2 regions of the Stenotrophomonas sp. PUT21 genome follow, and region 1 is predicted to be linked to the other one. Evidence: predicted binding sites of a transcription regulator. Region 1 holds the regulator's gene; the other holds the start of a gene.

Region 1 (6,540 bases):
GCGCATTCTGCAGGGCCAGGCCGAGGCCGGGTTGGTTGGCGCTGCGGCGTTCCAGCGTGGCCAGGGCGGCCTGCGCGCAGACGTAATCTAGGCCCGGGATGTCGCTGTGGTGGGCGAGGGTGGACAGCTCGGCCGGCGGTGCGGCGAACAGTTCCAGCACCCCCTGCGGCGGCGGGTCCAGCGGTACGCCGAAGGCGCGGGTCAGCGAGGAATGCGGATCCAGATCGATCAGCAGCACGCGGTGGCCCTGCGTGGCCAGGCCGCGGCCGAGCGCGAGCGTCGTGGTGGTCTTGCCCACGCCGCCTTTCTGATTGGCAACAGCCCAGATACGCATGCGGTTCACTCCTTCATTGCGGGCGGAACGGCGGCGCCAACACGGCTGCCGGCCGGCACCGGTGGCAACTGCACCGGTGCGATGGGGGTAACGGGGGTGCCGGAGGCGGGTGCCTTGGCCGCATCGGCGGCCTCGGCGTCGGCGCTGAGCCGGTCGGTGATTGGATCGATGCTCTGCGCGGTATCGGCCAGGATGATCACCATCACCCGCCGGTTGCGGTTGCGGCCTTCGGCGCTGGCATTGTCTTCGCGCGGGCGGAACTGCCCGTAGCCCACCATCGCCAGCCGTGCCGGTTGCAGGCCCTGGTCGGCGAACAGGTGCACCACGCTGGCCGCACGCCCGGCCGACAGCTCCCAGTTGGAGGGGAACAGCGAGGTGGCGATCGGGATGTTGTCGGTATGGCCTTCCACGCGCACGCCGTTGGGCGCATCACGCAGCACTTCGGCCAGCTTGGAAAGGGTGTCGCGCGCGTGCACATCCAGCGTGGCCGAGCCGGTCGGGAACAGGATGTCGCTGTTGATCTCCACTTCGATCCACAGCTCGGTGCGGCGCACGGTGATCATGCCGCGTTCGATCAGCGGCGCCAGCGTGGCGGTGAGCTTGTCGGCGATGCCGTTGAGCTGGCGCTCGGCGCGCTGGAGCTGTTCCTGGTTGCGGATCGAAACCGGCATGCGCATCTGCGAAGCCATCGCCGGCAGCAGGGTCGGGTCGTTGCTCGGTGCAGGGGCGGAGGGGCCGATCTTGGTGCCGGCCTTGATCACCGAAGGGCTGTCCCAACCACCGCCCTGGACCTGCTGGTTGCCGACCTGCACCGGGTTGATGGTGCGGGGCGCGCCACCGAAGGCGGTGGTCAGTGCGTCGGCCATGATCCGGTACTTGCCCTCGTTGAGGGAGGAGATGGCATACATCACCACGAAGAAGGCGAGCAGCAGCGTCATGAGGTCGGCGTAGGGAATCGCCCAGGCCTCATGGTTGGCATGTTCTTCGTGGTGCTTGCGGCGGGCCATGTCAGTGCAGGAACCCGGACAGGTTGGTTTCGATATTGCGCGGGTTCTCACCCTGGGCGATCGAGATCAGACCCTCGATGATCATCTCGCGGTCGCGGCTGTTGTGGTGGATCACGCTCTTGAGCTTGGCCGAGACCGGCAGGAACAGCAGGTTGGCCGAGGCGATGCCGTAGATGGTGGCGGTGAACGCCGCGGCGATGCCGTGACCGAGCTTGCTCGGGTCGGCGAGGTTCTTCATCACCGCGATCAGGCCCAGCACGGCGCCGATGATGCCCAGGGTCGGGGCGTAGATGCCCATGCCTTCGAAGACCTTGGAAGCGGCCAGGTCTTGGCTCTCCTGGCTGCTCAGCTCGATCTCCATCATGTGCCGGATGGTTTCCGGCTCCACGCCATCCACCAGCAGCTGCAGCCCCTTGCGCAGGAACGGATCGTCCTGGGCATCGACCTGGGCTTCCAGGCCCAGCAGGCCCTGGCGGCGGGCGATGTTGCTCCACTCCACGATCTGCTGGATCAGGTGGCGACGGTCGCTGCTCGGCGGCAGGATCACCCAGCGCACGATCTTGAAGGCGTGCTTGAACACGGCCGGCGAGGTGTGCAGCAGGATCGAGGCGATGGTGCCGACGATCACGATCACGAAGGCAGCCGGCGACCACAGCGACGCCAGACCGGCCCCCTTGAGGATGCTGCCGCCGACCAGTGAGGCCAACGCGAGGAATAGTCCAATGAGGCTGAGTCTGTCCATGGGTCCGTTATCGGCTTGTGTGAATGGGACTTGAGACGCCGAAGGAATCCAGTGATGCGGCGGTCACACTTTCACGCGGTCAATCGTGGTGGGTGCGCAGTCCATCCACGTCCAGGATCAATGCCATGCGGCCGTCACCGATCAGGGTCGCGCCGGCATAGCTGCGCAGGCCACGCAGGGCTTTCGGGAGCGGCTTGATCACCACTTCCTCGCGGCCGCGCACCTGGTCCACCACCAGGCCGAAGCGGGCCTCACCGGCCTGCAGCACCACGATGGTCAGCAGCGAGGACGGCATCGGCTCCACATCCAGCCAGTGGCGCAGATCGACCAAGGCCAGCGCGTGCGATTTGCGGTCCAGCACGGCGCGGCCATCGAACCAGCCCAGCGAGGTGTTGGGGGCATGCAGCACCTCCATCACGCGGGCCAGGGGCAGGGCGTAGACGTCTTCGCCGGCCTGCACCAGCAGGGTCGGCAGGATCGCCAAGGTCAGCGGCACGCGGATCATGAAGCGGCTGCCACGGCCGAGCTCGGACTGGATCTGGATCTGGCCGCTGAGCTCGCGGATGCGCGACTGGACCACGTCCATGCCCACGCCACGGCCGGAAATGTCGGTGACCTGCTGCTTGGTCGAGAAGCCGGGCAGGAACACCAGGTGCAGGCATTCCTCGCTGCTCAGGCGGGCGGCGGCCTCCGGATCGATCAACCCCTTTTCGCGCGCCTTCTGGCGCAGGCGTTCCGGGTCGATGCCGGCGCCGTCGTCCTGCACTTCAATGCTGACGTAGTCGCCTTCCTGCTGGGCCGACAGGCGTACGTGGCCGCTGCGCGGCTTGCCCTGGGCCTCGCGCAGATCCGGCATTTCCACGCCGTGATCGATGGCGTTGCGGACCAGGTGGACCAGCGGATCGGCCAGTGCTTCGACCAGGTTGCGGTCCAGCTCGGTTTCCGCGCCGATCAGTTCCAGTTCGACTTCCTTCTTCAGCGACCGCGCAACATCGCGGGCCACCTTGGGGAAGCGCGAGAACACCTTGCCGACTGGCTGCATGCGGGTACGCATCACCGCCGACTGCAGCCGTGCGGTGGCGATGTCCAGCGTGGACACGGCGCGGTCGAGTTCTTCATCGTGCAGGCGCGCACGCAGGGTCTTGAGCCGGTTGCGCGAGAGCACCAGCTCGCCGATCAGGTTGACGATCGCATCCAGGCGCTTGGTATCCACGCGCACGGTGTGTTCGGCTTCGGCGACGGGTTTGGCCGGGGCCGGCTTGGCGCTTGGCGCCGCCGGGGCGGCCACGGCGCGCGGGGCCGCAGCGGGCACGGATGCAGCGGCAATGGCCTTGGCACCGGGAACGGCGCCGCCGTGCAGCTGGTCCAGCAGCGCTTCGAACTCGTCCTCGCCGATCAGGCCATCGTCCTTTTTCGGCGCGGCAACGGCGGTCGGCGCGGCGCCGCCATGCAGCTGGTCGAGCAGCGCTTCGAACTCATCATCGGTGATCATCTCGCCGCCGCTGCCGGGGGAGGTGGCCGCCGCGGGTGCCGGCGTGGCCGGGCCGTTGACGTCGAACTGGGCGATCAGTTCCGGCGGGGCATACCCCGGCTCGGTCCCGGCCGAGACCGAATCCAGCATCGACTGCAGATAGTCCAGCGACTGCTGGGCCGCGTCGAAATGGTGGGCCTGCAGCGTGGCCTGGCCGGAGCGCGCCATGCCGAGGGTTTCCTCGGCGGCGTGGCACAGCTCGACCATCGCCTGGATGCCGAGGAAGCCGGCACCGCCCTTGAGCGTGTGGAAGCCACGGAACACGGCGTTGAGCTGGTCGGCATCCTGGGGCGCCTGCTCCAGCGACACCAGCTGTTCGCCAAGGCGGTCCAGGATTTCCTGGGCCTCGAGGATGAAGTCGGCGGCGATATCGTCTGGAACAGCACTCATGATCGTTACAGTCCCAGGTCCGAGAGCAGGTCGTCGGCGTCGTTCTGTGACACCGCATGGCGATCCAGACCGTTCACGGCCGGGCCGGCCAGGCCGTTGGTGTCGCGCTTCTTGTCGTCTTCCTGCGGCGGCAGGCCGAGCGCGCCGAAGCCCTCGTGCACGCGCCGCACGATCCCGACCACGCGGCGTATGATCTGCCCGGTCAGGTCCTGGTAGCTCTGCGTCAGCGCGATTTCCGTCAGGTTGTGGCGGATGCGGTCGAGCTGCTGGCCCTGGTCGGGCGTCAACCCGTTGGCGCGCAGCTGTTCGGTCAGCGAGCGACATTCCTCGGCCAGGTCCAGCGTGCGGTGGGTGGCCTGTTCGGTCATCGCCACCACGTGGTCCAGGCGCGCGCAGGCGTCATCCAGTTCGCCGGCTTCGCTGGGCAGGCTGGGCAGTTCACCCAGGGCCTGGCCGAGTTCGCGGGCGAGGCGGTTCAGGCCGGCCATCATCGGCTGCGTGCGCAACGCGGCGAGGGCGTCGATCTCCCGGCGCCAACCGGCTTCGTCGCCACTTTCCAGTGCGGCCAAGGCGTCCTGCAGGCGCTGCACCAGCGCGGATTTGTCGCTCAGGGTGTCCATCAGGCGCTCGCTGCCAGGCGTTCGAAGATTTTGCCGAGCTTTTCTTCCAGGGTCTGCGCGGTGAACGGTTTGATGATGTAGCCGTTCACGCCGGCCTGGGCGGCTTCGATGATCTGCTCGCGCTTGGCTTCAGCGGTCACCATCAGCACGGGCAGGGTCTTGAGCTTGGCATCGGCACGCACGGCCTTGAGCAGGTCGATGCCGGTCATGACCGGCATGTTCCAGTCGGTGACCACGAAATCGAACGGCTGGCTCTGCAACATCGCCAGCGCGGCATGCCCGTCCTCGGCTTCGGCCGTATTGGTGAAGCCCAGATCGCCCAGCAGGTTCTTGACGATACGACGCATGGTCGAAAAATCGTCGACGATCAGGATACGCATGTTCTTGTTCAAAGCACTTTCCTCGATTTCAATGGTTCTCGAGGCCGGCGTCTGCCGCCTCGAAGATCTTCAGCCGGCCCCGCAGACGCAGCACGGCCTGGCCATGGATCTGGCACACGCGCGATTCGCTGACACCCAGTACGGCGCCGATCTCTTTCAGGTTCAGTTCCTGCTCGTAGTACAGCGACAGGACCAGCTGTTCGCGCTCGGGCAGCAGGCCGATCGCGTTGCCCAGCTCGCGCCCGAACTCGCCGCGCTCCAGTACCTGCTGCGGGGTCGGGCCACCCTGGGCGACGGTATCCAGCTCGCCCTGGTCTTCGATCCGTGATTCCAGGCTCAGCACCTGGCCGCGCGAGGCGTCTTCCATCAGGCGCAGGTAGTCCGGCAGCGGCATGTCCATCGCGGCGGCCACTTCGGTGGCGCTGGCGGCACGGCCGGTGCTCTGCTCGAGGCGACGGATGGTCGCGGCGGCATCGCGTGCACGGCGGTGCACCGAGCGCGGCACCCAGTCGCCACGGCGGATCTCGTCGATCATCGAGCCGCGGATGCGGATCGAGGCATAGGTTTCAAACGAGGCGCCCTGGTCGGCGTCGTAGCTGCGCGAGGCCTCGATCAGGCCCATCATGCCGGCCTGGATCAGATCGTCCACCTCCACGCTCGCCGGCAGGCGCGCGGCCAGATGGTGGGCGATGCGCCGGACCAGGTCGGAGTGCTGGGCAATGCACTCGTTGGCTGCGGTCCGCTGGACCTCTTTGTATTGTGCTGCGCCCTTCATACCGTCACCCCGCGTTGCTTGAGGATGCGTTCCAGGAAGAATTCGACCCCGCCACGCGGCTCGGTCGGGGCCTGCCAGCGGGCGGTGCGGCGCGCGATCTCGGTCAGCGCCAGCGCGGCCGGGCTGGACGGGTAGGCCTTCACCACCGGCTGCTGGCGCTGCACCGACAGGCGCAGCCAGTCATCCTGCGGCACGCAGCCCAGGTAGTTCAGCGAGACATCGGCGAGGAACTTCTCGCAGACACGGGTCAGCTTTTCGTACAGCACGCGGCCTTCGTTCGGGTCGCGGACCATGTTGGCCACCACCTGGATGCGGTCCACCCCGCGCTCGCGCGAGAGCACCTTGATCAGTGCGTAGGCGTCGGTGATCGAGGCCGGCTCATCGCAGACCACCACCACCGTGTCCTGCGCGGCCTGGCAGAAGGTGAGCACGCCATCGGTGATGCCGGCGGCGGTATCCACGATCATGATGTCCAGCTCGCGCTCGAGCTCGGAGAACACGTTGACCAGGCCGACGTGCTCGGCCGGCTGCAGCTCGGCCATGTGGCGGCGGCCGGAGGCGGCCGGCACCACCAGCACGCCGCCGGGGCCTTCCATGATCACTTCTTCCAGCGTGCAGCGCCCGGCGACCAGGTCGGCCAGGGTCACCTTCGGCTGCAGGCCGAGGATCACGTCGATGTTGGCCAGGCCGAGATCGGCGTCCAGCAGCAGCGTGCGTTTGCCCATGTCCGCCAGCGCCACGGCCAGATTGGCCGAAACGTT
Region 2 (6,540 bases), 1.2 Mb from region 1:
ATCAAGCAGGGGGCAGGTGCGTTGAGCCTGGCCGGCGCCAATACCTACAGCGGCGACACGATCATCGAGCGCGGCACCCTGGCGCTGCGCGGCGGTGCGTCGCTCCGCTCCGACGTGCTCATCGCGCCGCAGGTGGGCAACCCCAACGCCGCCGCGCTGCAGTTCATGAACGGCACCACGCGGGTCACCGGCAATGTGGACAACGGCGCCAGCGTGATCCTGCGCAGCGACAACATCGATGCGGCGATCGAAGGCAACTACCTCCAGCGTCCCGGCGCGCAACTGGTGGTCGCCCTGGGGGCCAACGCGCTCATGGTGACCGGCACCGCCACGCTGGCCGGCACGGTGCGTGTGGACAGCGTCATCGCCGGTTACGTTCCCCGGGATGGACGCACGCAGCCGCTGCTGCACGCCGATGGCGGGGTGACCGGCAGCTTCGACAGCGTCACCAACGGGCTGGCGCCGGGCAGCTTGCTCCAGGCCAGCCTGCTGCACGCCAGCAACGACGTCACCATGGTCATCGACCGCGTCAGCGTGACCAGCGCCAGCCTCCAGGCCGGGCTCGGGGGAACCGCGCTGGCCTCGGCGGCGCGGGTCGAATCCGCTTTCGAAGTGCTGGACCGCAATGGTGCGGCGCTGGACGGGTTTGCCGATGCGGCGGGGCAGCTGCAGCAGGTGGACGGCGCCAACGCGCTGCAGGCCAGCCTGGACAGTCTCTCCGGCAAAGCCCACGCGTTGGCCACGGCGGCCACCTTCGACAGCATCGACATGAACCGTCGTGCGCTGTCGGCCCGGGTGGGCGACGTGCAGGCTGCGCCTCGCCTGCGCGGGGCCTGGCAGGGCACGCTGGGCGAGGCGGGACAGGGCAGCTTCGCCGGCAACGGCGTGGCGACCCGCGGCTGGATGATGGGCCAGGACGTGGCGCTGGGCAGTCACGGCATGCTCGGTTTCGCGTTCGGCGAAACGCGCAGCTACGGCAGCCGCGAGTGGGGCGGTGACCGCGGCCGCGACCGTCAATCGCAGGCGCAGGTCTACGCGGGCTGGGGCACCGGCCGCGCGTATGCCATGGGCCAGATCGGCGCCGGCCAGTTCACCCGTGAGATCGATCGCCAGTTGCTGCTCGGTGCCGGCCAGTACGGCGTCAATGCACGATACGGCGGCAGCTTCAGCGCGGCCAGCGTGGAGTCGGGCTACCGCTTCGGCGGCGCCAACGCCTCGCTGACGCCTTACCTGGGCGCCGAATACGCCCGGGTGGACAGCGATGGTTTCAGTGAAGCCGGCGGCATGGGCTTCGGCCTGCGCGCGCAGGATGCGGTGAGCACGCGCAGCCAGGCGTTGGCCGGCCTGCGCGCCGAGCGCCGCTGGGGCGGCTGGTCGCTGCGCGGCTATGCCGAATGGCAACAGCACCTGTCCAGTGACGGCCTTTCCTTGGACGCCAGCTTTGTCGGCGTCGAGGCCTGGGCGCCGGTGGCCGGGTTGCAGCCGGCTCGCTCGGGCGGGTTGTTCGGGCTCTCGGTGGAATCCTGGCTGAGCCGCACCAGCCGCCTGGCGTTCGGTTACGACCAGCGCTTCGGCCCGCGTGGCGATCTGCGTCAGGTGCAGTTGCGCTATTCGGCGGGTTTCTAGGCGCGCGCCTTGCCGCGACGTTCGCAAAAAAAGCGGGCGCGATCAATGATCGCGCCCGCTTCGTCTGTCACCGCAACGGCTCAGTTGCCGCGCAGCGTGCCCCGCCGCGGCGTGCTGCGGCCCAGCGGCATCTTCAACTTGCCGATCGACAGGATGCGCGCTTCGGCGATCTGGTCGGCCGCGCGCTGCGGGGCGATGCCCTCGCTCTGCGACAGCGCGAAGATGCGGCCGAGGTTGTGGTAAATACTGCGGATCAGGCGCATCGCACGCTCGCGGTTGTAGCCATCGATCTCCAGTGAGACGTTCATGACGCCGCCGGCGTTGACCGCGTAATCCGGTGCGTAGAGGATGCCGCGCGCATGCAGTTCGTCGCCGACCTCCAGGCTGGAGAGCTGGTTGTTGGCGGTGCCACAGACGATCTTGCACTTCAGGCGCGGCAGCGTGTCCGGATTGATCGCACCTTCCAGCGCGCACGGCGCGAAGATGTCGGCGTTGACGTCGTAGATGTCTTCCGGCTTGACCGCCTCGGCACCGTACTCGGTGACGGCGCGGTCCACGCGCGCGCTGTCCAGATCGCTGACGTACAACTTGGCGCCACGGTCGCGCAGCAGCTTCACCAGTTCCATGCCGATGTGCCCCAGGCCCTGCACCGCGATGCTGGCCTTGCCCACTTCCTCATGGCCCAGCTTGTGCTGCATCGCCGCCATCAGCGCCTGCAGTGCGCCATACGCGGTGAACGGGGCCGGGTCGCCGGAGCCGCCATGCACCTGGTGCACGCCGGTGACGTACTCGCTTTCTAGGTAGATGTTTTCCATGTCGTTGACATCGGTGCCGACGTCTTCGGCGGTGATGTAGCGGCCACCCAGCGAATCGACATAGCGGCCGAAGGCGCGGAACAGCACTTCGCTCTTGTCGCGCTTCGGGTCGCCGATGATCACCGCCTTGCCGCCACCCACGTTGAGCCCGGCCAGGGCGTTCTTGTAGGTCATGGTGCGGCTCAGCCGCAGCGCATCGGCCAGGGCCTCGTCGGTGCTGGCGTAGGGACGCATGCGCACACCGCCCAGGGCGGGGCCCAGGGTGGTGTTGTGGATGGCGATGATCGCCCTCAGACCGGCGTCGCGGCTGTGGCAGAACACCACTTGTTCGTGACCGGTGGTTTCGAGGGTTTCAAATAACATGGTGGCTCCGATGGTGCGAACGGTGGCGAACAGCGGCGAACGCGCCAGCAAAAGGTGGGTTGTAAAACAAAAAAAGCGACGTCGTCGGGTCTCGGACGGGTCGCGCGGCGCCATTCTAGTGCATTCCGGCGGACGGTGTTGTCAGCGCTCTACCGCGCCTTCGCCATTAAAGTTGCTGAAGCCCGGGCCGATGCCGTGGCAACGGTGTGGATGGCCGGTCATCGCAGGAAGGATCACGTGGGCGCAGTCGCAACAAGGCAAGTGCGGGAACCGGTGCGTGCGTGGCCGTGGGCGTGATCGGCGCGGTGCTCGCGGGCGCGGCGGTGTTGGCGCTGCTGGGCGGGGCGGCCTTGGTCCGTCACCGGCGGGGCAACAACGCCCCGCTGGCCGATCCTGTCGCCGCCACGCGGGGGCGGGCGGCCGCATTGCCGGCCACCGCCGTGCTGCCTGGCACCGATCCGGTCGCGGTGCTGCAGGCCGGCCTGCACACGCTTGCGCTGGTGCCCCGCAGTGGCGATGCCGCGGACGCAGCAGCACCGCGCACCGTTGAGCTGCGCGATGCCGTCACCGCCTCGCTGCTGGCACGTGACTGGTCGGCCAGGCACCTGCCGCGCCGTCCGCAGCTGCTGCCGCAGCTGATCCAGACCGTGAACGACAGCGACGCCTCGGCGCGCGCGATGGCCGGGATCATCAGCCAGGATCCGGTCTTGACCGGCAATCTGCTGCGCATCGCCAACAGCCCGGTCTACCGGGTGCAGGCGCGCCCGGTGGAAACGCTGCAGCGCGCGGTCACCCTGGTCGGTACCGATGGCATCCGCCAGATCATCAGCGCGGTGCTGGTGCAGCCGGTGATGCAGTTGCAGTGCGATGCCTTTCCGCAGTTCAGCGCCGTGATCTGGGAGCACGCGCTGCTGGCCTCGCGCGCTGCCGCTGACCACGCACGCACGGTCACCCATGAAGATGGCTTCGCCGCACAGTGGCTGGGCCTGACCCAGGGCCTGGGCGCGGCGCTGGTGATGCGCCATCTGCTGGATGCCTGCGCGGAGCAGGAGGTGGCGGTACCGCCGCGCGCGCTGGCGGCCGAACTGCTGGACAGCTGGACCCTGCCGGTGGCGAGCCGGATCGCCGCGGCATGGGAGTTGCCCAAGGCTGTGCACGATGCCTTGATCCGCCAGAGCGGCAGTGGGCTGGCGGCGAGCCTGCGCTTTGCCCGGGCGGGGGCGGCGGCCAGCCTGCTGTGCCGTCATGGCCAGATCGGGCAGGTCCAGGCGCTGGCCCTGCTGGAGCAGCTGGACGACACGCCGCCGCATGCGCTGCAGTGGATCTGGCGGCGCGTGCACGGGCGGGCGGTGGAGACCCTGGACGGCGAAGAAGCCGAGTTCGACGTGGCCCAGGCCGGCTGACTCAGAGCTGCGACTCCAGCGGCAGCCAGCTGATCGCGCGTGCACTGGCCCGCAGCCAGAACCCGGTATCCGGTTCGGTGTACAGCCAATGCGGCGGCTGCGCATCCCGCTCCAGCCAACGCACGTCGCCGTCCGGCCCCAGGGCCACCCAGTAACTCTGGCTGGGGCTGGCCAGGCGCAGGTACTCCTCGCGCAGTTGCGCGGCGAGCACCGGGTCGTTGAACAGCACGCCCATTTCGGTGTTCAGATAGGCCGAGCGCGGATCCAGATTGAACGAGCCGACGAAGCCGCGCTGGTCATCGATCATGAAGGCCTTGGTATGCAGGCTGGCCCCGCTGCTGCCGAACAGGCCGCCGCCATCGACATTGCCGCGCGACTTGAGCTCGTACAGCTGCACGCCACTGCGCAGCAGCGGTGCGCGGTAGTGCATGTAACCGCTGTGCACGGCCGCCACGTCGTTGGCCGCCAGTGAGTTGGTGATCACCCCGACCTGGGCACCGCGCGCAACCATCGCGCCCAGGCCTTGGGTGCCATCCTCGCCGGGCACGAAGTAGGGCGAGATCAGCAGCGCTTTGTGCTGTGTACTTTCCAGCTCCTGCGCCAGGCGCGTGACCAGCCAGCCGGCCTGATCGTCGCGGCGGTGTTTCATCGGCGGGTCCGAGGCGATCTCCACGTGGTTGGTCCAGTGCAGGTCGAGCGCATCGCGGTAGTACGATTTTTCCGCCTGCGAGCGCGCCACGCGCGCCAGGTAGGGTTTGGCACTGTCCAGCCGTGCCTCGTGCTCGCTCTCGCGGATCAACAGGCGCAGCTGGGGCTCGGTGTAGAACGCCAGCGCGCGGATCGGCACCGCGGTGTCGCTGTTCCAGTAGTCGTCGAAGATCGTGTTGGCCTGCTGCACCGCTTCGCCGGCCAGCACTAGGTCCAGATCGCGGAAGTTCACGTCCGGGCGTGCGCTGAAGTACTCCTCGCCGATGTTGCGGCCCCCGACGATCGCCACGCGTCCGTCGGCGATCCATGATTTGTTGTGCATCCGGTGGTTGACGCTGAAAACGCGCTGCACCATCTCCACCAGGCGCCACAGACCGCTGCGGTTGCGGAACGGGTTGTACAGGCGGATCTCGATGTTGGGATGCGCATCGAGTGCCATCATCAACGCGTCCTTGTCCTGCGCGTTCATGTCATCGAGCAGGATGCGGACCCGCACGCCGCGCTCGGCGGCGCGGTACAGCTCGTTGGCCATGAGGTGGCCGATCAGGTCGTCGTGCCAGATGTAGTACTGCAGGTCCAGGCTGCGCCCGGCGTGCTGGGTGATCACCGCGCGCGCGGCATAGGCATCCAGCCCGTCGGACAGGAAGGCCACGCCGGTCTGGCCGGGATGCTCGGCCTGCAGCCGGACCAGCTCGCGGTCGATCGCGGTCTGGTCGGCCTGGGTGGGCAGCACCGTGGAGCGCTCGCCCAGGGCCTGCGGGGTCAGGTGGTCGGCCAGCAGCAACCCGCTGAGTACCAGCAGCACCAGCAACGCGACGATGATCCCCAGCCAGCGCAGCAGCCGGCGCCAGAACGGTGTTTTCTCGGTCATGCCCCGATCGTAAGCGGCAGGGGCGTGCAGGGCGAGTGCTGGGGCGGCTTAGAAGCGCTCGTCCGGGGCCAGGTAACGCCACTGGCCCGGTACCAGCTTGCCCATCGCCACGCGGCCGATGCGCAGGCGGCGGATGCTGACGACCTCCAGCCCGACCTGGCGGCACATGTCGCGCAGCTGGCCCGGATGCACCGGCTTGATCGCAAAGCGCAGGCGCGTTTCGTTCTGCCAGCTCACCTTGCACGGCGGCAGCGGCCAGTTGCGGAAGCTCAGGCCATGCGCGAGCCGCTTCATGCCGTAGGGCGCCAGTTCGCCACTTACTTCCACCAGGTATTCCTGCTCCAGCGTCGCACCGCGATCCTTCAGGTGCGAGATCACGCGTCCGTCCTGGCTGACCACGACCAGGCCGCTTTCGTCATCAGAGAGCGGCATCACCAGCTGCAGCGCGTGGAAATGCCGCTGCAGCAGGGTTACACCGGTGGCGTCGAGCTCACTGCGGCTGTCCGGGGTCACCAGCGCGCACAGTTCGTCCGAACGCATGCCGGCCGGCTTGTGCAGCAGCATGCTCACGGTTTCGGTGCGGGTCGCCTCGGCGTTCTCGCGCAGCACGATCGCCTCGTCGGTGACCATCGTCTGCGGCTGTTCCACCACCTGGCCATTGACGGTCACCCAGCCGCCCTCGATATAGCGCTGGGCGTCGCCCCGGGAGCAGCCGATCAGGCTGGTCAGGCGTTTGTCGAGTCGGATCGGGTCG

What was found. The regulator FliA, encoded in region 1, starts transcription of late flagellar genes. The targets are predictions, from matches to a motif close to TAAAGTTTNNCNNNCNNNGGCCGATAA.
Region 2: ACTT2I_RS12720 (HDOD domain-containing protein) is a predicted target of FliA. The motif match lies at 2,972-2,998, and genes of this name have one in related genera.

The regions. Positions count from the first base shown of each region.
Region 1 covers NZ_CP197645.1:1,590,512-1,597,051, forward strand. Annotated here, with positions in the region: gene ACTT2I_RS07540 (ParA family protein) at 1-334, opposite strand, end outside; gene motD (flagellar motor protein MotD) at 340-1,341, opposite strand; gene ACTT2I_RS07550 (flagellar motor protein) at 1,343-2,083, opposite strand; gene ACTT2I_RS07555 (chemotaxis protein CheA) at 2,163-4,004, opposite strand; gene ACTT2I_RS07560 (protein phosphatase CheZ) at 4,010-4,624, opposite strand; gene cheY (chemotaxis response regulator CheY) at 4,624-5,016, opposite strand; gene ACTT2I_RS07570 (RNA polymerase sigma factor FliA) at 5,033-5,779, opposite strand; gene ACTT2I_RS07575 (MinD/ParA family ATP-binding protein) at 5,776-6,540, opposite strand, start outside.
Region 2 covers NZ_CP197645.1:2,761,922-2,768,461, reverse strand. Annotated here, with positions in the region: gene ACTT2I_RS12730 (S8 family serine peptidase) at 1-1,626, shown strand, start outside; gene ACTT2I_RS12725 (Glu/Leu/Phe/Val dehydrogenase dimerization domain-containing protein) at 1,707-2,804, opposite strand; gene ACTT2I_RS12720 (HDOD domain-containing protein) at 3,155-4,207, shown strand; gene ACTT2I_RS12715 (phospholipase D family protein) at 4,209-5,786, opposite strand; gene ACTT2I_RS12710 (rRNA pseudouridine synthase) at 5,835-6,540, opposite strand, start outside.